DNA from 3 places in the Mesorhizobium sp. 8 genome. Region 2 is predicted to be linked to each of the others. Evidence: predicted binding sites of a transcription regulator. Region 2 holds the regulator's gene; each other region holds the start of a gene.

Region 1 (9,504 bases), 1.1 Mb from region 2:
CATTCTAGGATGGCACCGTGAACAGCCACCGCGCGGGAGTCGCCGCCGCTAAGGCCTTTCACCGCCTCGCCCACCAACACCATATCGAACTGTCTCAGCGTGGGCACCAAGTCGTCCGGGTCAAAGCCTTCGGGCGGATTTGCGAAGAGCTTGATCAAAGCGCCGAATATCGATGCACCATAGGTCAGAGGAAGCCCCTCATAGGCCTCAGCTATGCTCGTCAGCACCGCTGACACAATCGCGGGGCCATGCCGTCGCAAGGCAGTCGCGATGGAAGATGTGAAAGCAACCTCTCCCGCCTTCCACGCGGTGGACGAGGTGTTGCGAGCCATCCTCATGCCTGCCTCGGTTACCAGCCGCTGGATCTCTATCGCATCTTCATCTGCCGCCGCCAAAGCAGCGTGGAAATCATCCAGGCGATTCATCGGTTTGCGGGCTCGATTGGCGACGATGAACATTCGAGCCTCGTCTTCGGGGCTGTCATAAGTGAAAAGGCAGCATGGCAAATGCGGCAGGCCGCGTCGACACGTCCCTCCTCGACGGCGAGCGCCGACTGGTCATGGCCGCCCGAATAGACGACTTTGGAGAAATACTTCTCCAGGTCCGGCCCGACCCCGACGAGCGGCCCGAAGACCATGCGCGGCAGAAGGTTGCCCGATGTGCTGGCCGGGTCGGCCAAGGCGAGCACGCTGCCCTTCAGCTTCTCGATGCTGTCGAACTTCGAGCCGGTCTTGACGACGAGGACCGCCTTGTAGCCAGGCCCCTCTTCCTGGAAATGGCCCTTGGCCTTGGTGTAGGTCGCGAAGACCTCCAGCTTGGGGTCCTTTTCCTTGGCCAGCACATAGGAATTCGGCCCATGCACGCCGATCTGGACCCAGCCGTTCACCATGCCCTCGATGACGGAAGCGTAGGAGGTCGGCATGAAGAACTCGACCGACTTGCCGGTCTTTTCCTTGATCTTGTCGATCAGGGGCTTGTAGATGCCGAGTTCCTGCGTCGTCTCTTCCGTCGGGATGATCGAGAAGACAAGCGAGTCGGGGTTCTTGCATTCTTCGGCGGCCTGGCTGCTGCCCGCATAGGCGACGATGGCGCCGGCCGTGGCAAGGCCCGCCAGAAAGCGTTTCAAAACGGTCATGTGTTCCTCCCTTGAACAGTTGATCGGGACGGTGGTGGACGGCATTGTGCCGCCTACCGCCGCCGGATGACAGCTAAGCGACAGCCTTGCGCTCCTCCTTGCCAAGATCTGCCGCCGCATGCAGGTTTTTCTTGCTGCCTATGAAGTTCTGGCCGCGCTCGCCGTCAAAGGCGAGATCGACGAGGTCGCGGAACTCCTCGGCGTCGATGCCGTAGTGCCGATAGTCGGTGGCGACGCCAAGCCCTGCCAGGACATCGGAGAGCTGCCGGGCCGCGCCCTCGGCATCCGTACCGAAGATCGCGTTCAGCCCCTCGGCGCAGATGCCGCCCTCCCCGGCGACGCTGCGGATAATCATCGGCAGGCTGAACGAACAGGCGATGCCGTGCGGCACGCCGTGGCGCAACGTGATCGGGTAGGACAGCGAATGCGCGATTGCCGTCTTGGTGTTGGAGAAGGCAAAGCCGGCCAGCGTCGCGGCGCGTGCCATGCCCTCGCGCAGTTCGGCATTGCGCAGGTCTTCCGCGAGCCGGGGCAAGGTTGCGAGCACGCCGCGCGCTGCGGTGACCGCATGCGCCATGGAAACTGGATTGGCGCTGCGGTTCCACAGGCTTTCCAGCGAATGCGACAGCGCGTCCAGTCCGGTCTGGATGGTCAGGTCGCGCGGTTTGCCGACCATCAGGTCAGGATCGACGATGGAGAATTCAGGATAGAGGCCGGGATGGGCGAGCGAAAACTTCACGCCGCCGGCATTATCCCACACCGTGCCCCAGCACGTGACTTCGCTGCCGGTGCCGGCGGTGGTGGGCACCGCAATCAGCGGCCAGGGCTTGATCGTCTCGGCACCAGCGCGCTTCTTCAGGTATGCGTCCATCGCGGCGAAGTCGCCTCGCGCCGCCGCAAAGACCTTGGCCGAGTCGATGACCGAGCCGCCGCCCAGCGCCACGACGACGTCCGGCGTCCTGGAGAGGTTCGCGAAGCGGGCCGTCTGGACCTCGAGCAGCGCGATGTCGGGATTGGGCGCAATGTCGTCGATCACCAGGAGCGGCTTGCCGGCCTTGGCTTCCAGTTCGGCCGACAGCGAGCGGAAATAGGTGTCCGGGTAGGTGACGAGCGCGTAGCTGCGGCCTTTCAGGAGATCGCCCAGGAGGGAAAAACTGCCGCGGCCGAAGCGGACGTCAACGGGATTGCGATAGGACCACACGGCAGGCTTCCTGTCTGAATTCGTTGTCTGAAGGGAAGTCTGGCAAACCCCAAATCCATTGACTAATACAAATCTTCGTCGCTTATCATAGGCTGTGGCTATAGTATTTACCCATCTTCGCTCGTTTCACGCGGTCGCCGAGCACCGCGGATTCACGGCCGCCGCCCAAGCGCTTCACATCAGCCAGCCGACCGTGACCACCCAGGTCAAGGAACTGGAGGAGCGTTACGGCGTGGAGTTGTTGGTACGGCGCGGCCGCCGCGTCGAGCTGACGGAAACGGGCGCTGCACTGTTCGACATCAGCCGGCGCATCATGAGCCTCAACGAGGAAGCCGAGGAACTGATGCTGAGCAGCGGCCGACTGACGACCGGTCAGTTGCGCCTCGCTGCGGTCGGTCCGTTCCACGCGACCGAGATGGTGGCGCGCTTCCTGGCGAAGTATCCGTCGATCAAGGTCAACATGCTGCTCGGCAATTCCGACCAGACCCTGCAGCGCATCCTCGACCTGGACTCCGACGTTGCCATCCTGGCGCATGTCGTCGACGATCCGCGCGTCTACTCGGTGCCGTTCAGCACGCACGAGGTCGTCGTGTTCGTTAACGCCGAGCACCCCTGGTACGGACGCGAGAGCGTCGGCATCGCCGAGCTTGAGGGACAATCGCTTATCCTGCGCGAAACCGGTTCGACCACGCGTCGTGCCTTCGAGCGCGCCGCCGGAAAGGCAGGTATCGAGATCAAGCCGCTGCTCGAAATCGGCAGCCGCGAAGGTGTCTGGAAGGCGGTCGAGCGCGGCCTCGGCATCGGCGTGGTGGCGGATTTCGAGTTCGTCGCCCATCCGCGCCTGACCACGATCCATATAGAAGACGCCGAGATTCACACGGAGTATCGGCTGGCCTGCCTGCAGGAGCGGCGGCACTCGCCGAAGATCGAGGCGTTCATGCAGACCGTGCTCACTCCCTGAGGAGCCGATCTATAGGCTTAACCTATGATTCCATAGAAACTAAAGAATTGACTATATAGCAGCCCTGCCCACAACCCTGTCCGCTTGCTGCCAGGGACGTGAGCCATGCACTTTTCCCTCATCCTTCTTCATCTGGCTGGAGCAGCCATGCTGCTCCTCTTTGCTGTCCACATGGTCCGCAGCGGCATGGAGGAAGCCTACGGGCCGGCCTTGCGCAGGCTGTTGGGCGGAGCGAGGCAGAGTCAGGCGACCGCGGCGCTCGGCGGCGCGGTCGTGGCGGTGAACCGAGACGAAGTCCAGGATCTCGCGCACATTCCAGCGCGTGAAAATGCCACCCCGGAATGGGGCGACGTTCTGGTTGTAGAGAAAGCCGGCCGGCTCGACCAACGCCACGATGCCATTGGGCGTGAGCAGCTCCATCGCCTCATGCAGGAAGAGGTATGCGAGCTGCATGTCGGCCAGCAGGCCGTAGGTCTTGGTATAGCGGGCGTAGCTCCGCTTGGCCCCCTCCGTCGTCAGCGTCGACTCGAACGGGGGATTGCCCACGAGCACCGCGACGGGGACCTTGATGAGCCCCTTCTCCTTGGCTTCGAAGAAGCAGCTCCAGTGCAATGTCTCGTTCGCCAGCGGTGGGAAGAGCTTCACACTGGCACGGATCTCTTCCGGCTGAAGCGCGTCACACAAGCTGAGACACAGGCTGAATGCTGCGAGTTCGATGGCTCCTTCCTCAAGGTCGACGCCATGCACCCGCTGCAGGAGAGGACGCAGGTCGTCGATACCTGGACGAGCCCAACCATTGTGAAGTCGCCAATGCAGCACAAGCCGCTTGTAGGCTTCCACCAGGAAGACGCCCGATCCACACGCCGGATCGAGAATAACACCCTCACCGGCCATCAGCGTATCGAGGCGCTCCCAGCTCAAAGTCTCCTCGAGCATCAACCGAACGAGCGCCGGCGGCGTGTAAATGGAACTCGCCGCGTCCTTGACGAAAAGCTGGTAGATATTGCTGATCAGCTCCACCGGCAGGTCACGGAACGAATAGAGCCGCCACAGACTCAGTTGACCGGTCGCATCCTCGCGTCCCTCGACAAGCCGTGCATAGCTCGCAAGCTCGCTGCTCGCGAGCAACGCGGCCCGCTCTTGCTTGGTCAGTCGGAACACGTGACCGTTGAAACGCCCCTCCAGGGTCTCGAGCAATTTCACAAGTGCGGCGCCATCGCCCAGCACTTCGAAGAAACGGGTCGCGCCTTTGCGCGCACGCGCGAAATCCTTGGGCAGGAGGACCGAGCGCTCTTCGAGATAGGCTATGAGCAGCGCGAGAATGAGCAGGCGACGGCGCAGCCGCGCCTCAAGCAAGCCACTCTCGGTGAGTTGCTTGGCCAGCGCCCGGACCTCCTCAACGAGCGTTCGGTGCGCCGATTTTTGTGCCGAGAGCATGAGGTCACATGCGGTCGGGTCGTCCCAGATCGTGCCGTTGCGGATGCGGGCCGCGTTCCACCAAATGTCCTGAGCGGCGATCTCGGCAGCGACCGACAGGCTTCGGATTGGCCTGCAGACCGGCACATTGTCCGGACCGACGAAATCCGGTTCGTGCGCACAGCGGAACAACTGGATGCACCCCGGCGCGGCGCGATAGACGAGAGGCACACCGCCCCAACTCCACAGCCGCTTGTGGAGTTTTGCAAACTCCTCATCGTCCACCGCCGTGCTGGCGTCGAACACGAGGGCTTGGGCGACAGGGGCGCGCCCGTGCCGGCCAGCCTCGAAGAATACGGCACGCGCTCCGTAGTCGCGTGCTTTCTCCATGACCGCAACTTCCTCTGGCGCGCGGCCAAGGGGGTTATAGCCGTCCACCGCGACCAGTCCGTCGACGCCCGGAAAGGCGCGACCCTCCGCTATAGCGAACAGCCACTCGGCTTCGGAACCGGGACGGTTTGTCTCGTCCAGCGTCATGGGCGCCACCTGCGCCACGCAAGCGCGTGGAGAATTCTGCCCGCCTGGGCACGCGCGGTCATTTCTGCCGCTTCTTCTTCGTGAGGGCGAAACCTTCCTTGAGGAGATCGGTCATGCTGATCCCCTCGGACACGGCGAAGCCTTTGAACTCCTTCTTGAACTGGGGGCTGACCTTGAAGTTGAGCGATTCCTTTTCGCTCTCCAGCGTACTGCTTTCGCTGCTGCCTTCGGTCCGTCTGCTGGCCAAAGCCGCCCCCTTTGGCGCGGCGACGACCACCCCCGGTCGCGCGACGCGAGGCAAGGATACAGATTTCTGCCTTTCTTGCAATCCCGAAAGCCAGAAATCGTTCTATCCAGAAAGACAGAAATACAGAATTCTGGATCGCGAAATCCACCCGCGCAAAGCCCATCGTCGATCACCAACGCCTGCCAAGAACTACCGAAATCAAGACGCCGTGCGGGCGCTATCTCGACGTTGTCAACCGTTCCAGGTGCTGCGGGCCGGCGACGACACTGTCCTCGCGACGCAAACCGCTGGTGGGCCGGAGCGATCACTCTTCCCCTGGCGCGACGGAATCGAGCTTGACTCTTCGATGTCATCGTTAGAACAAATAGAGAACATGATTGCAAGGCCCTTACATGGAGGTCGATCAATATCGTGCGGCCTCAGCCCGCCATCGACGCTTTGCGCGCGCAGATCGAAAAGATCGAAGGCCATCGCCGCCGCGTGCAATCGGTGCTGCCCTTCGGGCTGGCCGAGGTCGATTCACGCCTGCCCGGACAGGGCCTTGCGCGGGGCGCGCTGCATGAGATTGCGGGCGGAGGCCACGGCGTGGTCGATGGCGCCGCAGCGGCCCTGTTTGCCGCAGGCATTGCCGCCCGCACCAAAGGGCGCGTGCTGTGGTGCATCACCCAGGCCGACATTTTCGCTCCTGCGGTCGCCCAGGCCGGCCTGCCACCCGACCGTGTGATATATCTCGAGGCTGGCGACCAAGCCAGCGTTCTCGCCTGTATGGAGGAGGGTCTTCGCCATGGGGCGCTCGGCGCTGTCGTCGGTGAGGTTGCGCACCTGTCGATGAAGGCCTCGCGCCGCCTGATGCTCGCCGCTGAGGGCACCGGGACCATCGGCCTCGCGCTACGCCGCTGGCGCCGGCAGGCCCACGCTACGGATTTCGGCCTGCCTACCGCTGCCGCAACCCGCTGGCGGGTTTCGGTACTGCCGTCCACGTCCCTGCCGGTCCCCGGCGTCGGACGGGCGCGCTGGCTCGTCGAGTTGATCCGGGCCCGCGCCGGCGAATCCGCAGATTTCGAACTGGAAGCTTGTGATGAGAAGGGTCGTCTCGCTGTTCCTGCCGAACTGGTCCACCGACCGGCTACGGCGCATGACCGGCGACAAAGCGCCGCCCGCTGAGGCACCGCTGATCGTGGTTGGCCGAGACGGAAGCCGGCGGATCGTGACGGCAGCCGATGCGGCGGCCACCGCGCTCGGCGTGCGCGTCGGCATGCCTGCGGCCAAGGCGCAGGCTTTGGTGGCAGGCCTTGCCGTCCGCGATGCCGACCCCGTAGGCGAGGCCGCGGCGCTGGATCGTCTGGCGCTCTGGATCCTGCAACGCATCGCGCCAATCGTTGCCGCCGATCCCCCCGATGGGATCGTCATCGACACGACAGGCGCCGAGCATCTCCATGGTGGCGAGCTCGCCATGCTCGACGGCCTGGTGGGCCGCCTGGCCATGTCCGGCGTCGCGGCGCGCGTCGCCATCGCGGACACCTGGGGAGCTGCTCATGCGCTCGCGCGCTTTGTTGCCCAACCCACGGCGGTGGCACCGCGCGGTCATGGCGCCAACGTCATCACCAATTTGCCGATCGAGGCGTTGCGCCTGCCACGCGGCATACCGGCTGAACTGCGCCTGCTCGGCTTCGATCGGGTCGGCGACGTCGCGGTCCAACCCCGTGCACCGTTGGCGCTGCGCTTCGGCCCCGAACTCGGCCGTCGCCTCGATGCAGCCCTTGGCCGCTCGGTCGATCCGATCGAGCCGATCCGGCCCGCGGAACTGACAGAGGTGCGGCGGCTCTTCGCCGAACCAATTTCGGCGGCCGAGACGATCGGCAGGTATATCGGCAAGCTGGTCGAGGCGCTCTGTGCCGCGCTTGAACAGAAAGGCCAGGGCGCGCGCCGGCTCGACCTCATCTGCCAGCGTGTCGACAGTCGCGCGCAGGCCGTCCGCGTCGGCATGGCCAAGCCGGTGCGCGACGTGAAGCGTCTCACCCGGCTGCTCTGCGACAGGATCGAGACCATCGATCCGGGCTTCGGCATTGAGGCAATGACGCTGTGCGCCACCATCGCCGAGCGACTCGACGCGCGCCAGATCGTGACCTCCCTGGTCGAGGAGGTCGAACCAGACATCTCCGATCTGATCGACACTCTCGCCAACCGTGTCGGCGAACGCGCGCTTTATCGCGCCGCGCCGGTGATGAGCGATGTGCCCGAGCGCTCGGTCTGCCGCGTTCCGGCGCTTGCGTCCGACAGCGGTACGAGCTGGCCCGATGCTTGGCCACGCCCTGCGCGCCTCTTCCTTCATCCCGAACCGGTTGAGACCATTGCCCTGCTTCCTGACCATCCCCCAGTCTCCTTCACCTGGCGCGGCGTGCGCCGGCGCGTGAAGCGAGCGGACGGGCCAGAGCGGGTGTTTGGCGAATGGTGGAAACGCGATGCCGAACTCGCCGCGGTGCGCGACTACTACCGCGTCGAAGACGAGACCGGCGAACGCTACTGGCTCTTTCGTGCCGGCGACGGAGAGGATCCAACGACCGGCAGCCAGCGCTGGTTCATCCATGGAATTTTCGGATGAACGCGCCCCGCTACGCTGAGCTCCAGGTAACCTCGCACTTCTCCTTCCTGCGCGGTGCCAGCTCCTGCGACGAGCTATTCGCACAAGCCGCCATGATCGGCATCGAAGCGCTTGCCGTTGTCGACCGCAACTCGCTGGCGGGCATTGTGCGGGCGCGCGAGGCAGCCAAGGCAACCGGCATCCGGCTGGTCGTCGGCTGCCGCCTCGACCTCGCCGACGGCACATCGGTGCTGGTCTATCCGACCGACCGCGCCGCCTATGCGCAGCTCTGCCGCTTGCTCTCCCTCGGCAAGGGACGTGCCGGCAAGGCCAAGTGCCACCTCGAATGGCCCGACCTCGCCGCTTATGGCGAGGGGCTGATCGCGGTGCTGGTGCCGGACGCGGCCGATGAGGAATGCGCGATGCGGCTGCGCCGGTTGCGCGACGCCTTCGGGGATCGCGCCTATCTGGCGCTGACCTTGCGGCGTCGGCCCAACGATCAGATGCGGCTGTATGATCTCTCGACGCTCGGCACAAAGATGCGCGTGCCGACCGTGGTGACGAACGACGTTCTGTTCCATGAGCCCGGCCGGCGTATCCTGCAGGATGTGGTGACGGCAAGCCGATCACGCTGCCGGAAGGCATCCTATTCACCACCTATGCCACGCTGCGCTCCGACGACCGCGGCGACAAGGTTTCGCGGGTCCGGCAGATCGTCGAATGGTTGTACGAATATCGGTGTCCAGTCGCTGGTCATGTAGAGTGCCTGATTTCGGCGGGTGGTTGCGGCCGAGAGGGAAGTAAATGTTCGCGAGAATAGGCCAGGACGACGATGAACGATACGGAACGTGAGGCGATCATCCTCAATTCGGCCTGGGAGATGATCGACGGCATGGTCAATTGGGCGATGTTCATGAAGACCGATCGGCCCGATCCGTCAAACCTCATGTTCCAGACCAGTGGATGCGCGCGGCTCTTCGTTATCCTGCTCGGTGATTTCCTCTCCGAGATTCGTGCCTTCAAGGGCGAGCCGATACCGTTGGGCCTCAAGCGAGCGCCGAGCAACGCGCGCCCGTCCGACCTGACATTCCTGTTTCACTTGCGGCAAGTCTGCACCGATCCGAAGCTTGGTGCCGACGGAGATGGTCTGTCTGCAGCGGTGGAAGCATTCGCGACCTGGCTGGAAGGGGAGTTCATCGCCACAGGCGTCAACCTGCACGCAATCGATGTCGTCGCGGATGTGCGCATCACGCGCTACCGCTACCTCAAGATGTGCGGCGACATGGCCAAGCACAATCTGGCGCGGCTCGCGACGAATGTGGGGCATCTGCGCCGACTGCTCGAGCAAGCCGGTCATCCGGTAAGCGAGCAACAGGCTTATCTCGCCGTCGAAACCTTCTTCGAATGGTTTCACGAAGACATTTTC
Region 2 (9,504 bases):
CACCGTCGACGCCGTCGACCGCGCCGGCCAGCGGCCGGACGGCAGCGTCATCAAGGACCTGCCGGAATCGGCCGCCCTCATCCGCGCCGTCTTCGACGCCGAAGCGGGCATCGAGAACGACGGACTGACCACGGCGAACAACGGCTACCTGTTCTACGAGGTCGTCTCGGTGACCCCCGCCCGCGACCGTACGCTGGACGAGGTACGCCAGAAGGTCGCCGCCGACTGGACGGCCGAGGAAACCACCAAGCGGCTCTCCGCCAAGGCGGCCGAGCTGGAAAAGCGGCTCAAGGACGGCACGTCGCTCGACGCGCTGGCAACCGAACTGAAGCTGGAAAAGCAGACCAAGCGCGGGTTGAAGCGCGAGGCCGACGACGCCGACTTCGGCAAGGCGGGTGCCGCCATCATGTTCGGCGTCGGTGAAGGCGGCACCGGCATCGTGCCCTCCCCGACCGGCGACGGCGAGATCCTGTTCAAGGTCGCCGAGGTGTTCGAGCCGGCAGGCGCCGATGCCAGCTCCGTTCCGGAAGACGCGCAGAAATCCTTCGCCGGCGGCCTTTCGGACGATCTGCTCGATGAGCTCGTGGCGCAATTGCAGACGCAGTACGACGTGCGCATCGACCAGGTCGCCGTCGAACAGGCGCAGCAATGAGCGCGCTGAAGCCGCATATCGCCAAGATTGCGGCAGGCACCCCGCTCACCTTCGCCGAGGCGCGCGAGGCTTTCGACATCATCATGTCGGGCGACGCGACCCCGGGCCAGATCGGCGGCTTCCTGATGGCGCTCAGGGCGCGCGGCGAGACCGTGGACGAGATTTCAGGCGCCGTCGCCACCATGCGCGACAAGATGCTGCGCGTTACGGCGCCCGCCGGCGCGGTCGACATCGTCGGCACCGGCGGCGACGGCTCGCACAGTGTCAACATCTCCACCGCCTCGGCCTTCGTCGTCGCCGCCTGCGGCGTGCCGGTGGCCAAGCACGGCAACCGCGGCCTGTCCTCATTGACCGGAACCGCCGACGTGCTGACGGCGCTCGGTGTCAAATTGGATCAGCCTCCGGAAGAGATCGGCCGTTGCGTCGGCAAGGCAGGGATCGGCTTCATGTTCGCGCCGAACCATCATCCGGCCATGAAGCATGTCGGGCCGATCAGGGTTGAACTCGGCACCCGCACCATCTTCAATTTGCTCGGTCCCCTGACCAACCCGGCCGGTGTCGCCCGACAGCTTGTCGGCGTCTTCGCACCGGAATGGGTGGAGCCGGTGGCCGAGACCCTTAAGGCGCTTGGTTCCGATCATGTCTGGGTCGTCCATGGCGATGGCTACGACGAGATCACCACGACGGGCGAGACGCATGTCGCCGAACTGGCGAACGGCGAAATCCGCACCTTCACGCTGACGCCGGAGGAATTCGGCCTGTCGCGCCACACCAAGGACGAGTTGCGCGGCGGCGACGCGGCCTACAATGCAGAGGCCCTGCGCGGCGTGCTCTCGGGCAAGCCGGGCGCCTATCGCGACACCGTGCTAATGAATGCCGGCGCCGGCCTCGTCGTCGCCGGCAAGGCGGCGACACTGCAAGACGGCATCGCCGAGGCCGCCGCGGCTATCGACGCCGGCAAGGCGCATGCCGTGCTGGAAAAGCTGGTCAAGGTGTCGAACGAATAGGCCATGACCGACATCCTGAAAAAGATCGAAGCCTATAAGCTGGACGAGATCGCCGCCGCCAAAGCGCGCCTGCCGCTGGCCGAGGTCAAGGCGCGGGCGAAGGACGCCGACGCCCCACGCGGCTTTCGCGCGGCACTCGAGCGCAAGCGCGCGCAAGGCCGCTTCGCGCTGATCGCCGAAGTGAAGAAGGCGAGCCCGTCGAAAGGCCTGATCCGCGCCGACTTCGACCCGCCGGCGCTGGCCCGCGCCTACGAAGCCGGCGGCGGCGCCTGCCTGTCGGTGCTGACCGACGCGCCCTCCTTCCAGGGCGCGCCGGAATTTTTGGCCGCCGCTCGCGCGGCGACCGCCCTGCCCGCCTTGCGCAAGGATTTCCTGTTCGATCCCTATCAGGTCTACGAGGCGCGCGCCTGGGGCGCCGACGCCATCCTCATCATCATGGCCTGCGTCGACGACGCCATGGCGCGCGCGCTGGAGGATGCGGCGACCGAGCTTGGCATGGACGCGCTGATCGAGGTGCATGACGAGGCCGAGACCGAGCGGGCGCTGAAACTGTCGTCCCGCCTGATCGGCATCAACAACCGCAACCTGCGTACTTTCGAGACGACGCTGGAAACCTCCGAGCGGCTGGCGAAGCTGGTGCCGGCCGACCGGCTGCTTGTCGGCGAAAGCGGCATCTTCACCCATGCCGATTGCCGGAGGCTGGAGAAGGTGGGCATAGGCACCTTCCTCGTCGGTGAAAGCCTGATGCGGCAGCCCGACGTGACGGCGGCAACCCGCGCCTTGCTCGGCCTCGATGCCGCGATGGCGGCGCAGGCCTGACCATGAGCGGCGCTTCCGGCCTCACCCATATCGGCGCCCGGGGCGAGGCGCATATGGTCGACGTCGGCGCCAAGGCCGAGACTGAGCGCACGGCGGTCGCCGAAGGCTTCGTCTCGATGAAGCGCGAGACGCTGGCGACCATCGTGGCCGGCAACGCGAAAAAGGGCGACGTGCTGGGCACGGCGCGCATTGCCGGCATCATGGCCGCCAAGAAGACGCACGAACTGATCCCGCTCTGCCATCCGCTGCTTCTGACCAAGGTTTCGGTGGACATCGAACCGGTCGAGGCGCTGCCCGGCCTGAAGGTGACGGCGCTGGCGCGCGTCACCGGCAAGACGGGCGTCGAGATGGAGGCGCTGACCGCCGCGTCCGTCGCCTGCCTGACCATCTACGACATGGCCAAGGCGGTCGACCGCGCCATGACGATTTCCGGCATCAGGCTGGTCGAGAAGACCGGCGGCAAGTCCGGCAGCTACAAAGCTGACGAAGACGGGACAGCAGGCCGATGACGCTGGTGCCTGTCGCGGAAGCGCTGACCCGCCTGCTCGACGGCGTCGAGCCGCTGCCGGCAGAAAGCGTGGCCCTGCACGAAGCCCATGACCGCGTTCTGGCCGAGCCGGTCGTGGCCCTGCGCACGCAGCCGCCGTTCGACGCATCGGCCATGGACGGCTACGCCACCCGCGCCGCCGACGTCGCCACCGCCCCTGCCCGGCTGACGGTGATCGGCGCCGCCCCGGCCGGGCGCGCGTTCGACGGCACGGTCGGGCCGGGCCAGGCGGTGCGCGTCTTCACCGGCGCGCCGCTGCCGGCCGGCGCCGACACCATCGTCATTCAGGAAAACGTGCGCGCTCTCGGCGACGGCGCGATAGAGGTGCTGGAGCCCACCGCCGCCGAGCGCAACATCCGTCGTGCCGGGCTGGATTTCCGCGAAGGCGACCTGCTTCTGGAAAAAGGGCGCTTGCTCGATCCGGCGGCACTGTCGCTCGCCGCATCCGCCAACCACCCGCGTCTTGAGGTGGTGCGCCGCCCGCTGGTCGCCATCATCGCCACCGGCGACGAACTGGTGGCACCCGGAGACGCCCTCGGCCCCGACCAGATCATCTCCTCCAATGCCTATGGCGTCGCCGCCGCCGCCGCTTCGGTGGGCGCTACGGCGCTCGACCTCGGCATCGCCGCCGACCGCAAGGAGGCCATCGCGGCGCTGGTCCGACAAGCCGTCGCGGCGGGCGCCGACGTCATCGTCACGCTGGGCGGTGCTTCCGTCGGCGACCACGATCTCGTCCACGACGTGCTGACCGGCGAAGGCATGACGCTGGATTTCTGGAAGATCGCCATGCGCCCCGGCAAGCCGCTGATGTTCGGCCGCATGGGCGCCATCCGCTGCATCGGCCTGCCCGGCAATCCGGTCGCCAGCCTGGTGTGCTCGCAGCTTTTCGTAAAACCACTTCTGGCGAAGCTCGGCGGCCGTCCCTTCGCGCAAGATATCCGAATCGCCCACCTCGGCGCCGCGATGCGGGAGAACGACCGCCGCGAGGACTATGTCAGGGCGGTCGTGCGCGAGGACGACGGGCGTCTTGTTGCCACGCCCTTCGGCATCCAGGATTCCTCGATGCTGCGCAAGCTGGCCGACGCCAACGGCCTGATCGTGCGCGCGCCGCATGCGCCGGCCGCCGCCGAGGGTGACGCCTGCCCGGTGCTGATGCTGCGCTGAACAAATCGTCAAGGCATTCATGAAACTTTAAACGGTTGCGGAACACAACTGGAACAGATAGTGTTTGTTCCGGGTTTGTTTTCCGATTCTGTTTCGAGCGCCTGGGGGTCCGCCATGCTGACACGCAAGCAACACGAGCTTCTCCTGTTCATCCATGAAAGGCTGAAGGAGAGCGGCATCCCGCCGTCCTTCGACGAGATGAAGGAAGCGCTGGACCTTGCCTCCAAGTCCGGTATCCACCGGCTCATTACGGCGCTGGAGGAGCGCGGCTTCATCCGCCGGCTGCGGAATCGGGCGCGTGCGCTGGAAGTGCTGCGGCTGCCCGATTCCATCGCGCCGGGCCTCAACGCGGCGAGGAAGTTTTCGCCGGGCGTCATCCAGGGCGGCCTCGGGCAAGGCGGTCCGGGCGCCGGACGACCCGCCAGGGAAGCGCAGCGCCTGCATGCCGCCGGCAATGACGACGCCGGTTCGGCAGTGTCGATCCCCGTCATGGGCCGGATCGCGGCCGGCGTGCCGATCGCCGCGATCGAACACAGGACTCATTCCATCACCGTCCCCCCCGAGATGATTTCCGGCGGCGAGCACTACGCGCTCGAGGTGAAGGGCGATTCGATGATCGAGGCCGGCATTTTCGACGGCGACACCGTCATCATCAAGAACGCCAATACGGCGACGCCGGGCGAGATCGTCGTGGCCATCGTCGACGACGAGGAGGCGACGCTGAAGCGCTTCCGTCGCAAGGGCGCCTCGATCGCGCTGGAGGCCGCCAACCCGGCCTACGAAACCCGTATCTTCGGCCCTGACCGTGTTTCGGTGCGCGGCAAGCTGGTCGGCCTGATCCGGCGGTATTGAGGGAGCAGCGGCACCGACGCCGTCATCCCGGCCGTGAGCCTGTCCTCCGCCGCTGCTGTTTCTTGTTGCCGGTCTTGCGCTGATACGGCATCAGTCCCCTCGCCTCGCGCGAAAAGGCGCGTTGGGCATGCCATGGGCGATAGTTTTCCTCGACGGCGAAACCGACCTGCGGCGGCCGGTCGGCCGCGACCGGATCGAACGTAATGGCCGCGCTGCCGGAGCGCGCCAGGTCGCTGGCGGTGACGACCGCAACGGGTAGCTTCCGACAGGGATTTTTCGCGGTCGCGTCGGCGATGACGATCAGCGCCGCATAGGCGCAGGCCGGCCGCGCGTCGTCGGCGTTCTGCGCCCACACGACGATAGCGCCGGACGTGTGGCGGGCGACACAGAGCTTGCCCGCGCACAGGAACGGCGTTCCGGACGGCAGATCGAGCGCGGCGTCGGTGGTGACGAAGCGCATGTCCTTGCCTTTGAGCGCCTCGGGTTTCACCAGCGTCTCGGCGTCGAGCGCGCGCCGCCAGTTGTCTGAGGTGAATTCGTTCGGCCGCGCCCGGTTGATGGCGAGTTCGCCGCCGCCGATGGGCAGCGCCACCAGCCGCGCATCCTCGGAAACCAGCACGTCCGGTGTCCTGACTTGATGGATCGTCACCAGCCCGGCCAGCGCAAAGGGCAGCGCCGCCAGCCTGAGCCACGTCGTCGTCATGGTGGCGATCACCAGCGCAACGGTGACCAGCAAGACCGACTGGACAGACACCAGCCCGACGGCGTCGAGCGGCGAGCGCTCGGCGATCCAGCCGGAAATCGCGATCATCGCCGCCAGCCCCTTGCCCATGACGTAGAGAAACGGCCAGTCCGCTCCGAACGGCATGGCTAGCGCGGCAAACACGGCGAACGGCATCACCAGCACCGAGACGATCGGCATCACGGCCAGGTTGGCGAAAAGGCTGAGCGGCGACACGCGCTGGAAATGCCACATGGCATAGAGGGTCGTGGCACTGCCGGCGACGATGGACGTCACCGCCAGGGCGGCGGTCGCGGCCACCATCCGGTGCACGACGGCGCCCGGCCATGAACGGTTCGGCGGCGGCGTCCGGTCGCCGCGCGCTGCACGCCTGTCGCTCCAGCCGGCATAGGCGCCGACAAGGGCCGCGGTGGCGGCGAAAGACATCTGGAAGCTCGGCCCGACCACCTCGTGCGGCGACACGACGATGACGGCGATCGCCGAGATCGCGAGGTTGCGCATGGTGAGCGCCGCCCGGTCGAACAGCACAGCCGTCAGCATCACCGCCAGCATGATGAAGCTGCGCTCGGCGGCAACCACCACGCCTGAGATGAACAGATAGGCCGCAATGGCGAACAAGGCCGCGCCCGCCGCATATTTCTTCACCGGGCGGCGCGAGGAAAAATTCGGAAACAGCGCGAAGGCGCCGCGCAACAGGGCCATCACCGTGCCGGCCACCAGCGCCATGTGCAGGCCGGAAATCGAAATGATGTGGTAGATGCCGGTCTTGCGCATCGCCTCGTTGATGGATTCGGGGATGCCGGCGCGCACACCCACCATGAGCGCGGCGGCGATCTCGCCCTCCGGTCCGCCGATGGCGGCGCGGATGCGCTCGGCGATGGCATCGCGCGCGCGTTCCACCATCCCCGGCAGGTGCGCGGCGAGCGATGCCGGCACCGCTTTCTCCAGCTTCGGGTTGGTGAGGAAGAAACCGCTGGCGCCGATGCCGGCGAAATAGCTTTCGAAGGAAAAGTCGTAGCTGTCCGGCCGCACAGGTCCGGTCGGCGGCAACAGCCGGACGAAGCCGCTCACCGTATCGCCGGCCACCAGCCCGGCAGGCACGGCGCGCGCCGAAAGGCGCACGCGCGCCGGCTGGTAGCGCAGCGTCGGGCGCCGGGTGGAGAGGACATCGAGGGTGAGACGCATCCGCCCGCTGGCCATGGCGTCGATGGCGACGACGCGGCCCGTCAGCCGTGTCGACACCTCTGCGCCGAGCATCTGGGTCGAGGCGCGCCAGGTCTCGACCTTCGCGCACAACACCCCCAGCGCCACCAGCAGCGCGGCCGCCAGCGCCAGTTGCAGGCGGGGACGCGGGCGCGCCAGCAGCACCGCCACGACAAGGGCAACGGCGCAGGCGATCGGCTGGACAAAGCCGGGCTCGGCGGCGAGCGAGAAGTAAAAGATCGCGCCGCCGGAGAGGAACACCGGCACCAGCAGGAAGGCAACGCCACGATCGAGTTCCGTCGCGGCCGCTGCCGCCAAACCGGCAACCGCGCCACGCGGCGAGGGAATGCGCGCCAACCGGCGAGCCTGTCGCCGGATGGACGGCAAGCGGACAGATGGCATCCGCCATGGCGAAACCGGGAGCTCTCCCGCCCCCTGATCGCCAACCGCAGGCCGATCTGCCGTGGCTTCGTCACCAACTATAGAGCGCCACAGTGCGGCATCCGGTTTCACCGGATTGTCGGATCGGCCGGGAAAAGCTGATTCCAAAGCAGGATCGCCGCCGGCTGACAGGTGCGCAGCCGGCGATGCAAACAGCGCCCGTTCATTGACGCCGTCCGTTTCGCCTCTCCCGCGCTCCGTTCCCCGGTCCCGCCCGGCCATCGGCCCTGCCCCTTGCGCCGTGGACCTCCTATGCTACATGAACGCGCGGCGCGGGAAAGTCCGGCGCCGCATCCGCACAAAGCCCGAGCTTTCTCCATGTCCGACACGGTCGTCACCCGCTTCGCCCCCTCGCCCACCGGCTTCCTGCACATAGGCGGCGCGCGCACGGCGCTGTTCAACTGGCTCTATGCCCGCCACACCGGCGGCAAGATGCTTTTGCGCATCGAGGACACCGACCGCGAGCGCTCGACCGAGGCGGCGACCGCCGCCATCCTCGATGGCCTGAGCTGGCTCGGCCTGACATGGGACGGCGACGCCGTTTCCCAGTTCCAGCGCGCCGCGCGTCACCGCGAGGTCGCCGAGGAGCTGGTCCGCGCCGGCAAGGCCTACTACGCCTACGAGACGCCGGAGGAATTGACGGCGATGCGCGAGGCGGCGCGGGCACAGGGCCTGCCGCCCCGCTACAACGGCCAGTGGCGCGACCGCGACCCGGCAGACGCACCGAAGGGCGTGCCGGGTGCGGTACGCATCAAGGCGCCGCGCGAGGGCGAGACCGTGGTGCACGACCTCGTGCAGGGCGAGGTGCGCTTCCCCAACAAGGACCTCGACGATCTCATCATCCTGCGCTCGGACGGCGTGCCGACCTACATGCACGCCGTCGTGGTGGATGACCACGACATGGGCGTCACCCACATCATCCGCGGCGACGACCATCTCACCAACGCCGCGCGCCAGACCGCCATCTACGAGGCGATGGGCTGGGCGGTGCCGAAGATGGCGCATATCCCGCTCATCCACGGCGCCGATGGCGCCAAGCTCTCCAAGCGCCACGGGGCACTCGGCGTCGAGGCCTATCGCGCCATGGGCTACCTGCCGGAAGCGCTGCTCAACTACCTCGCCCGGCTTGGCTGGAGCCATGGCGACGACGAGGTGATGTCGATCGCCGACATGATTTCCTGGTTCAACATCGTCGATGTCAACAAGGGCGCGGCGCGCTTCGACTTCGCCAAGCTGGAGGCGCTGAACGGCGTCCACATGCGTGCCATGGACGACGCGGCGCTGACGAAGATCCTGATTAAGACGCTGCCGCACCTGCCCTACGGCGAGGCGCTGGCGGACAGGCTGGACGACAAGACCAGGGCACAGCTCCTCCAGGCCATGCCCGGCCTCAAGGAGCGTGCCAAGACGCTGGTGGAACTGGCCGACAGCGCCTGGTTCATCGTCGCCGACCGGCCGCTCACGCTGGACGAGAAGGCCGCCGCGATCCTCGATGCCGATGCCAGGGGCATCCTGAAGGCCGTCCTGCCCGGCTTGCAGGCGCTTGGCGACTGGAGCGCGGCGAATGCCGAGCAGGCGGTGCGCGTCTATGCCGAACAGGCGGGACTCAAGCTCGGCAAGGTGGCGCAGCCGCTGCGGGCCGCTCTCACCGGCCGTTCGACCTCGCCGGGCGTCTTCGACGTGCTGGCGGTGCTGGGACGCGACGAAAGTCTTGCCCGCATTTCCGATCAAATCGATTGATGCCGAACTGGCACAAGAAGTTTAACATTGAAAGGAGCGTTTTGCGGTGCAACATTAGGCGGGGACCCAGATAAGGGCCAGCCATCCAGATGCGATTGCGCTGCACGCTTTTCCGATCATTCGGCGGGTTGCTGCGATGCGGAATTCGCCTTGCCGCCCGGTGAGGAAACGATAAGGAGTTTGTGATGCCCGAAGCTGCGACGAAACTGGAATTCGACGGCAAGAACCAGCCGTCGTCCGCCAAGCTCGAATTCGACGGCAAGACGCATGAGCTGAGCGTGCGAAGCGGCACCGTCGGTCCCGACGTCATCGATATCGGCAAGCTTTACGCCACCAC
Region 3 (9,504 bases), 830 kb from region 2:
ATCACCTGGAAGACAACCAGGTGGCGGTCGGCTTCGTCGTTCACCTGAACTACAAGAACCCGTATCTGTCGCCTTTCGAGGAATTCCAGCGCTTCAAGACGCATCCGGCCATCGCGCCGACCTTTGCCGGCGCCAAGCGCATCGGCTACGGCGCGCGCGCCATCACCGAGGGCGGCTGGCAATCGGTGCCGAAGCTGTCCTTCCCCGGCGGCGTGCTGGTGGGCTGTGCTGCGGGTCTGGTCAACGTGCCGCGCATCAAGGGCTCGCACAACGCGGTGCTGTCGGGGATGCTGGCGGCCGAGCATGTCGCCGAGGCGATAGCCGCCGGCCGCGCCAACGACGAGCTTTCGTCCTACGAGGACGCCTGGCGCGACACCGCCATTGGCAAGGACCTGAAGAAGGTGCGCAACGTCAAGCCGCTGTGGTCGCGCTTCGGTACCATCGCCGGCATAGGCCTCGGCGGTCTGGACATGTGGATGAACACGCTGTTCGGCTTCTCGCCCTTCGGCACGCTGAAGCACGGCAAGACCGACGCGACCTCGCTGGAGCCGGCGGCCCAGCACAGGAAGATAGACTATCCCAAGCCGGACGGCGTTCTGACCTTCGACAGGCTCTCCTCGGTGTTCTTGTCGGGCACCAACCACGAGGAGAACGAGCCGGTTCACCTCCTGGTCAAGGACATGGATCTGCAGAAACGCTCGGAGCACGACATCTATGCCGGGCCGTCGACGCGCTACTGCCCGGCAGGGGTCTATGAGTGGGTGGACAAGGACGGCAACGCCGCCGCCGATCCAACGGCCAAGGACGTGCGTTTCGTCATCAACGCGCAGAATTGCGTCCACTGCAAGACCTGCGACATCAAGGATCCGAACCAGAACATCAACTGGGTGCCGCCGCAGGGCGGCGAGGGACCTGTCTATCAGGGCATGTGAGTCTGCTCCGCCGCGAGGCGGCGACGGAAAGGGATATGCGACGTTGCCGGGCGTTGAATCCTTGTGCCCCTCATGGTCTGTTTGATCGATGCTGCGGAAACAGGCCATGCGCTCGATCGCCGTTAGGACGATGCTTGCCGCCGTGGTCGGCGCTTGCCTGACCGCTCCGGTCCATGCCGGCGTCAAGGTCGTGACGCGCACGCAGACCTATCCGATCGTCGGCGGTACCGGGCAGGCTCTCGTCGACGCTATGGATCGCAACGGGCCCAGGCAAGGCTTCATGACACGCGCCATCGCCCAGACCACATACACGGTGGACTGGCGGTTCGAGGTCAGGTCGACCGGCAAGATGTGTCGGCTGACCGCCGCCGACGGCACGTTGAACCTCGCCTATATGTTCCCGCGCGTAACGTCACCCATGCCAGCGTCGCTCGCCGCCCGCTGGAAGCGCTTCTTCGCCGGGGTGCGCAAGCATGAACACACGCATGGGCGCATAGCGCGTGCCATGGTGTCGGCCGCCTCGAAAGCGACGCGCGGTATTGCCTTTGACGACGATCTAGCCTGCCAGCGCACGCGTCGCGAGGCGAAACGGCGCATCGATGCGGTCTATCGCACTTACGAGGCACGGCAGGTGGCCTTCGACAAGCGCGAGCATGGCGACGGCGGGCCGGTCGAGCGGCTGGTCGCCGCTTTCGTGCGGGAGCGCTGACGTTTCAGCCGTTACCACCAAGCCGGGCGGTGCGCTCCGGCTCGGCCGACACCGTGGCGGTCTGGTTCTCGTCCTGCGGCTTTCTCGGGCGCACGCTGAATTCAACCAGGATCGGCAGATGGTCGGAGCCGGCCGGCGCCAGCTTCTTCGCCGAATGGATGGTGACGCCGCCTTTGGAGAAGACCTGGTCGATCGGCAGGCCGAAATAGCGCAGAGCATCCGGCAGCCGCCGCCAGAGCCAGGTTGCGCCGACGGACGGCATGATCGTGAATCCGCCCTTGCCGGCCAGCCGGTGCACCGCCGAGCTCCAGGCGGCGGCATTGCAGTCGCCAGCCATGATGGCATCGTCGCCAAAAGCAGCCAATGGCGCGGAGATCCTGTCGATCTGCCGCATCTGGCGGATGGGCCAAGGCCAGCCGAGATGCACCGCGGCGACGTCGACCGTGGTGCCGCCCAGATCCACCCTCGCCGTGGCCAATGTGCCGGACTCGTAGCAGCCCGGTTCGCTTCCCTCCACGAAGGGCCGCCGCGACAGGATCGTCGTCCCGTACTCGCCGCCGCAACGGATGCCATAGGGATAGGCATGGGCGACCAGCGACAGCTTGTCCTCCCACATCTGCGAGGTTTCCTCGAAGGTGATGATATCGGGCTGCACGGAGCCGATCAGCGACAGCACCTTTTCAGGGGCTGGATTGTTGAAGCGCAGGTTCATCTGCAACAGCCGGTAGATCGGCTGGCCGTTCGCCGCGGCTATCGAGCCGGCCTGTACGGGAGCCGCCAGACCGAACACGCTGGCGGGAAGGGTGGCGAGGCAAGCGACGGCGAAGATCAGCACAGAGCCTGCCGTCAGCCGGAAGCGCGTCGCCAGAAGCACCAGAGCCAGCAGTGCCGCCGCCGCGGCGAAATGCACGCGGAAATGGCTGAACGCGTCGAGGAAGGAAGAATAAGCGCCGAAATAGCCGGCTAGAACCATCAGCGCCAACGCCAGCATGGCGGCGTAGGCGGCCAGAACAATGAGATGCGGCTTCGACGCGGTTTTCATAATGCCGGATCGACCTGAAAAATACGGCTCATTGATGGTAGGCGATAGAGCATTTTGCAGCCGGACGGAACCGCCGGGCGTCGCATAAATGCGGCAAGGGAAAACCGGCATTTTGCAGCCGGACGGATCAGTCCGGTATCGTATGAATCCGGCAAAGGACAATGGACGGGAGCGGCGGAGTGCGTTCGTCGCAATGCCGCTACTCTGGCGCTCGAAGGCTCGATGAGGCAATGAGAAGCGTCAACGGAAGACCGATCATGCCGCTTGCCCGTCTCCTGTCCTTCCTTGTATTTCTGTCGATGGTCTCCTCGCCGGTATCGGCCGACGGACAGATCGCCGAGAAAGTCGCCACCTATCCGATAACCGGAAGAACCGGCGAGGAACTCTATGTCTCCATCGGGGAGAACGGCCCGACGGCTGGCGGCAGCCGTGCCATCGCCCACACGACTTTCGACCTCAAATGGTCGCGCAAATACGAAAATCGCGGCAGCGCCTGCGTTCTGGCCGCGGCCAAGCCGTGGCTCACCATCACCTACACGGTGCCGAAGCCAGCTGGCCGCTTGCCAGATGCCGTTCGCCGGCACTGGGATACGTTCGCTGCCGGCGTTCTGGCCCATGAAAAGGTGCACGGCGACACCATCAAGGCGATGGTCAGAACGATTGAAGGCTTTTCCGTCGGCTTCACCGTCGAGAACGATCCGAACTGCAAGGTCATCAGGCAGGAACTGACCAAGCGTCTCAAGGCCGCTTCCGACACGCAGCGCCAGCAGGGCCGCGACTTCGACCGCGAGGAATTCCGCGACCGCGGCAACATGCACCGCCTCATCCTGGGGCTGGTCAATGGCGGTTGAGGTCCGCCGTTACTGAAAGGCCGTTTCCGAAAAGCTTCTGAGCTTGCGCGAATGCAGCCGTTCCATCGGCATTTCCGCCAGCTTCTCCATCGCCCGGATGCCGATGGTGAGGTGCTGCGCCACCTGTCGCTTGTAGAACTCGGTCGCCATGCCAGGCAGCTTCAACTCACCATGCAGCGGTTTGTCGGAGACGCACAAAAGCGTGCCGTAGGGGACGCGGAAGCGGAAGCCGTTGGCTGCGATGGTGGCCGATTCCATGTCCAGCGCGATCGCCCGCGACTGCGACAGCCGCTGCACAGGCCCGCGCTGGTCGCGCAGTTCCCAGTTGCGGTTGTCGATGGTGGCGACCGTACCGGTGCGCATGATGCGTTTCAGGTCGTAGCCGGAAAGCCCGGTGACTTCCTGCACCGCCTCCTGCAAGGCGACCTGAATCTCTGCCAGCGGCGGGATCGGCACCCAGATCGGAAGGTCGTCGTCCAGAACGTGATCCTCGCGCACATAGGCATGCGCCAGCACGTAGTCGCCCAGCGCCTGCGTGTTGCGCAGGCCCGCGCAGTGGCCGAGCATCACCCAGGCATGCGGCCTGAGCACGGCGATATGGTCGGTGATCGTCTTGGCGTTGGAGGGGCCGACGCCGATATTGACCATGGTGATGCCGCCATGGTTGGCCTTCTTCAGGTGATAGGCCGGCATCTGCGGCAGGCGCAGCGGGGCGATGCCCGCCGAAGGCTGGCTTTCCCCGGCGCGCGTCACCAGATTGCCGGGCTCGACGAATTCGGCATAGCCCTCGCCGCCATTGGCCATCTGCGCGCGGGCGCGGGCGCAGAATTCGTCGATGTAGAACTGGTAGTTGGTGAACAGGACGAAGTTCTGGAAGTGCTGCGGGCTGGTCGCCGTGTAGTGGGTCAGCCGATGCAGCGAATAGTCGATGCGCTGCGCGGTAAACGGCGCCAGCGGCCGCGATTCACCCAGCCCCACTTCGAACGTGCCATTGGCGATCTGGTCGTCGGTGCCGTCGAGGTCCGGCACGTCGAACAGGTCGCGGATCGGCCGTTTGATGCGCTCGGCCGCGGTGCCATCGACATGCGTGTTTTCGAGGAAGGCGAAATGCAGCGGGATCGGCGTTTCCGATTCCGACACCGTCACCGGGACGCCGTGGTTGCGCATGATCAGCCTGAGCTGCTCGACCAGATAGCTCTCGAACAGGTCGGGCCGCGTGACGGTGGTGGAGAAATGCCCCGGCGTCGGCATGTGGCCGTAAGCCTGGCGTGAATCCACCAGCGTGAAGGATGTCGTCGTTACCCCGACTTCGGGATAGAAGGCCCGATAGCGCTTCGTTATGTCGCCGTCAGCGGCCAGTTTCGCGAAAGAGTCGCGCAGGAAACGCGTATTGCGATCGTAGAGCATCTGGAGTGCCGCGACCGCCTCTTTGGCGTCGTCGAAGCTATGCCGGCCGTAGGGCTCCGGCGTGACGATCGATTCGATGGCTTGAGGATAGATTCGCTTTTCCATGGCCCATTATATAGGGCCGGCGGGGCGCTGGGGAGAGGCGTGACACTGTGTTCCTTCCGGATATGCCCAGCCTGCTCAACCGCGCTGCAGGCTGACCAGAAGGACGAGGCCGGCGCCGCTTTTCTTCATCGTCGGCGCCTCGATGGTATGGCTGGGGCCGGACTTGACGACGGGCACCGCCAGCACGGGCGCCGCCAGGCACAAAAGGATGACGGTGGTCCGCGTCAGCAGGCGGGAAATGCTTGTGATCGACTTGTTCATGATCGCCGTTCCTTCCGCCTCGAATTCACCGGCCATTGCGGGACGGCAGCTGGCCGAGGCAGTCCACGCCGCAATTTCGCGCGCTGGCTTCGCCCCAGTTGCGCTGCGGCCGTCCGGCCTCGGCGACCAGGATGGCGAAGAACATGCCGAACAGCGTCATCAGCAGGCAGACGATGGTAAAGCGGCGGGCGAGCATCGGTTGTCTCCTTGGTATGGACACAACAATGCCAGGATCGGCCTGAACCGCCTCTGAGGTGGCCGTTCATGTGCCGTTCAAATTGATTAAACATGGCGAAAGCGGATGCAGCCGCTACGCAGACTGCCGCTGCCGGTCGTGCGGGCAGCCAAAAGGAAACGGGCGAGGCTCTCGCCCCGCCCGATTATCGGGAAACTTACCTGCTCGCTTCAGAGTTTATGCCACGTCTGGCTCTTGCAGATGAGGCCGCCAAGCACGCAGCCGCTCATCTTCATCGTCGCCCCGGAGATCGTCGCCTTGCCGCTGTAGGTCTTGTCCGTGGCCGGGTCGGTGATGGAGCCGGCATATTTGTTGTCGCCGGCGGCCTTGAGCGAGCCGATCGTCTTGCCGGCGTATTTGCCGGTCTTGAGCGTGATTGAGAACGAGCCGCCGCCCGCGATCGACGCCGTTTCGCCCGATTGCGTCTTCCAGTTGCCTTCGATCGGGTCGGCCAGCGCCGAACCCGTCACGATCAATATGGCTGCGAGAGCCATGCCTGCCTTGCGAAACATCGAAGACCTCCCTTGCTGCGGCCACCGGCCTGTCTACCGCTTACGCAAACGTAAGCTATTCCGGGAGCCGGCCGAGCGAAAGCCGGTGCCGCTGCGGAAGTTCGCAACATTTTTCGGGGTTGTCATGGACGTCGGGTACGAGCTTTTCTGGATGCGGCGATTGGGGCGATGCTTTTGCGTGGTTAGCGAAGTCTTGCCTCCCGTTGTTCGCATTTTCATCGAAATCGAGACGAAACCCAGCAAAGCCACGGCTTGCCATCCTTAACGATTTGTCACGTTTACCTCTTGTTTTAGCTTTGTTTTCTCCAAATTAAGCACGCCATTTAACGCGCAATTCAAGGCTCGCCGCCATTCTCGGAAGCATCGCAAGGGCACGTCTCCAGGGGACAATGAAGACGGCTCTCGGGAGCAGACAGGGATCGGAAAAGGGGACTGGAAATGGCACGTTTCGAAATGTCTGAAGCCGGCTTCGGCGCCATGGGCACGACCGCGCAGGCCGACATTCTGTTCGAACTGGGCATGATGTATGCGACCGGTCGCGACTGCGAGACCGATGTCGTCGCCGCCCACAAGTGGTTCAACATCGCCGCGATCAAGGGCTCGGCACACGCCGCCGAACTGCGCTCCGAACTGTCGGCGACGATGACCAAGACCGAGATCGCCCGGGCGCTGCGCGAAGCGCGCGAATGGATGACCATGCATTGATTTCTTCGGCGCCACTTGCATGGCGGCGCCGGCACCGTGACAGGGAAGGCGGATGACACCGGATCGCGGGGGCGCCGGGAGTGTTCGTCAGGGGAAAGCCGCGACCGGCCAGATAAGGCCGGCGCGGCTTTCTCCTTTCATTTTCACCATGTTGGCGCAGGTTCTGACCGTAAACCGCCAAACCATCTGGACATCCGCTTCCGGCGATGGAATCTTGCGGCCACAACGCCGACGCGGGCCAAGGGGGCTTCGCGCGCTTTGGGGAGGTTTGGACTATGATTGGAAAGAAATATCTGGGCGCGGCGCTGCTGGCTGCGGCGCTGTCCAGCTCGGCGGCCTATGCCGACGACATCACCTTTGCCGTTGCCGGCCCGATGACCGGTCAGCTCGCCACCATCGGCGACCAGTTCAAGCAGGGCGCGCAGGCCGCGGCCGATGCCATCAACGCCAAGGGCGGCGTCATGGGCAAGCAGATCAAACTTGAGATCGAGGACGACCAGTGCGATCCCAAGCAGGCGGTATCGATCGCCAACCGCATCCTCGCGAACGGCGTCATGTTCATCGACGGTCATGCCTGCTCCGGCTCAAGCATTCCGGCTTCGGCCGTCTATGCAGAGGGCGGCGCGCTGATGATGAGCCCGGCCTCGTCCAACCCGGTCATGACCGACGACGCAGCCGCCAAGGGCTGGAAGACGATCATGCGCCTCTACACGCGTGACGACCAGCAGGGCGCCTTCATCGGCCCATGGATCGCCAAGAAATATGCCGGCAAGAACGTGGTTGTGCTGGATGATAAGAGCGCCTACGGCCAGGGCGTCGCCGATGCCGTCGCAAAAACGATGAACGAGAACGGCCTCAAGGAAATCCTGCGCGAAAGCATCAATGCCGGCGAGAAGGACTATTCGGCGCTGGTAACGAAGCTGAAGGAAATGAAAGCCGACGTCGTCTATTTCGGCGGCTACCATCCGGAGGCCGGCCTGATCCTGCGTCAGGCGGCAGAGCAGGGCTTCAAGTTCCAGCTCATCATGCCCGATTCCATCGCTTCGCCAGAATTCTGGCAGGTCGCCGGCCCGGCCGGCGAGGGCACCATGTTCGTCTTCCCGTCTGATCCGCAGGCCAAGCCGGAAGCCAAGGAAGCGGTCGAGAAGATCAAGGCCGGCGGTTTCGTGCCGGAAGGCTTCACGCTGTTTTCCTATGCCGTCATCCAGGCGTTCGCTCAAGGCATCGAGCGCGCCGGCAGCGAGGACCCGGCCAAGGTCGCCGAAGCTCTGAAGAATGGCGAGGCGATCCACACCGTGGTCGGCGACGTGGTCTTCGACGAGAAGGGCGACATGAAGAATGCCAGCTACGACATCAACCAGTGGCACGACGGCAAGTACGCGCCGATCCAGCCCTGATCGATAGCCGCAGGAAAACGGAAATGGCCGGGTTCGTCCCGGCCATTTGCTTTGGGGTGCGTCCTTCGAGGCTCGCTGTCGCTCGCACCTCAGGATGAGGACCGTTTGATGCTGACTTCAATAGGTGGAGTTGGCAGCTTACCTCCCTCATTCTGAGGTGCGAGCGACAGCGAGCCTCGAAGGACGCACTCTCAGCCTTCCTCTGCGAAGCGCACCAGAACGGTGCCGTCGCTGACCTGCGCGCCTTCGGTAGCGATTTCGGCGATCGTGCCGTCATGCGGAGCGGCGATGGTGTGCTCCATCTTCATGGCTTCCAGGATGAGCAGCGGCTGCCCCTTCGCCACACGCTCCCCGGCAGCGGCGCGCACGACCTTGACCAGCCCGGGCATCGGCGCGCGCAGCGAACCCGTACCGGCGCCGGCCTCGTCGGCGCTCGCCAGCGGATCGGGCACGGCAAAGGTATAGCTCACGGCTCCGTCGAAGACGGTGACATGCCCCGGCCAACGGGCGAGAGAGAGATGGCCCGAACCTGCGCCTGTATGGTGCCGGGTCGGTGCGCCGGTGTTCATCGCCGGGGAAAGATCGACCCCATATCGGCGGTCTTTCACCGAAATTCCCGCCGCGATGTCTTCATCGCCGAACTTCAGCCTCACCGTCTTAGGCATGGTATGGAAATGCGCATAGCCGGTCACTGCCGACCATGGATCGTTCGAGGCCGGCAGATCCTCGGCTCCCGAAGCCGCCAGCGCCGCTGCGGTCACAATTCCTGCGCCGGCTGGCGGCACAGTGGTCAGCGCCTCCTGTTTGCGGCCGATCAGGCCGGTATCGACATCGCCCGCTGCGAAGTCGGCGTCGGCGGCCAGTGCTGCAAGGAATGCCGTGTTGACGGTCGAGCCGGCAACCTCCGTTTGCGCCAGCATTGAACTGAGCGCCGCCAGCGCCGTGGCCCGATCTGGTCCGTGCGCCACCAGCTTGGCGATCATCGGATCGTAATAGGGCGAGATGGCATCGCCTTCGCGTACGCCCGTTTCGATGCGGATTTCCGTACCTGCCGGCGCGGCAATGGGAAACCGCAGATGGTGCAGCGTGCCGGTGGCCGGCAGAAAGCCCTTGGCGGCGTCCTCGGCATAAAGCCGCGCCTCGAAGGCGTGGCCGTTCAGCTTGATCTCGTCCTGCTTCAGCGGCAGGCGCTGGCCCGCGGCCACCCGCAACTGCCATTCCACCAGATCCAGCCCGGTGACCATTTCCGTCACCGGATGCTCGACCTGCAGGCGCGTGTTCATTTCCATGAACCAGAACCGGTCCGACCTGAGCCCCTCCGACGCATCGACAATGAATTCGATGGTGC

The links. The regulator LexA, encoded in region 2, represses DNA repair genes until DNA is damaged. The targets are predictions, from matches to a motif close to TGTTCNNNNTGTGTTCNG.
Region 1: a site for LexA is predicted at 5,854-5,871, ahead of FGU64_RS21670 (damage-inducible protein). Genes of this name have one in related genera too.
Region 3: a site for LexA is predicted at 6,341-6,358, ahead of FGU64_RS23135 (sel1 repeat family protein). Genes of this name have one in related genera too.

The regions. Positions count from the first base shown of each region.
Region 1 is NZ_CP040914.1:4,488,533-4,498,036, reverse strand. It holds gene FGU64_RS21700 (DUF6551 family protein) at 1-458, opposite strand, end outside; gene phnD (phosphate/phosphite/phosphonate ABC transporter substrate-binding protein) at 422-1,135, opposite strand; gene psrA (iron-containing alcohol dehydrogenase PsrA) at 1,209-2,336, opposite strand; gene FGU64_RS21685 (LysR substrate-binding domain-containing protein) at 2,431-3,297, shown strand; partial or broken gene FGU64_RS23665 (DNA methyltransferase) at 3,706-4,233, opposite strand; gene FGU64_RS21675 (hypothetical protein) at 5,309-5,551, opposite strand; gene FGU64_RS21670 (damage-inducible protein) at 5,909-6,661, shown strand; gene FGU64_RS21665 (DUF6504 family protein) at 6,576-8,099, shown strand; partial or broken gene FGU64_RS21660 (PHP domain-containing protein) at 8,096-8,698, shown strand; gene FGU64_RS21650 (hypothetical protein) at 8,911-9,504, shown strand, end outside.
Region 2 is NZ_CP040914.1:823,937-833,440, forward strand. It holds gene FGU64_RS03815 (peptidyl-prolyl cis-trans isomerase) at 1-652, shown strand, start outside; gene trpD (anthranilate phosphoribosyltransferase) at 649-1,659, shown strand; gene trpC (indole-3-glycerol phosphate synthase TrpC) at 1,663-2,478, shown strand; gene moaC (cyclic pyranopterin monophosphate synthase MoaC) at 2,481-2,987, shown strand; gene glp (gephyrin-like molybdotransferase Glp) at 2,984-4,189, shown strand; gene lexA (transcriptional repressor LexA) at 4,304-5,041, shown strand; gene FGU64_RS03845 (ComEC/Rec2 family competence protein) at 5,064-7,649, opposite strand; gene gltX (glutamate--tRNA ligase) at 7,746-9,167, shown strand; gene gltA (citrate synthase) at 9,353-9,504, shown strand, end outside.
Region 3 is NZ_CP040914.1:4,800,443-4,809,946, forward strand. It holds gene FGU64_RS23100 (electron transfer flavoprotein-ubiquinone oxidoreductase) at 1-932, shown strand, start outside; gene FGU64_RS23105 (DUF922 domain-containing protein) at 1,039-1,641, shown strand; gene FGU64_RS23110 (endonuclease/exonuclease/phosphatase family protein) at 1,646-2,683, opposite strand; gene FGU64_RS23115 (DUF922 domain-containing protein) at 2,983-3,534, shown strand; gene FGU64_RS23120 (AMP nucleosidase) at 3,544-4,941, opposite strand; gene FGU64_RS23125 (hypothetical protein) at 5,122-5,307, opposite strand; gene FGU64_RS23400 (hypothetical protein) at 5,333-5,503, opposite strand; gene FGU64_RS23130 (DUF2147 domain-containing protein) at 5,713-6,054, opposite strand; gene FGU64_RS23135 (sel1 repeat family protein) at 6,493-6,759, shown strand; gene FGU64_RS23140 (branched-chain amino acid ABC transporter substrate-binding protein) at 7,035-8,156, shown strand; gene FGU64_RS00005 (acetyl/propionyl/methylcrotonyl-CoA carboxylase subunit alpha) at 8,348-9,504, opposite strand, start outside.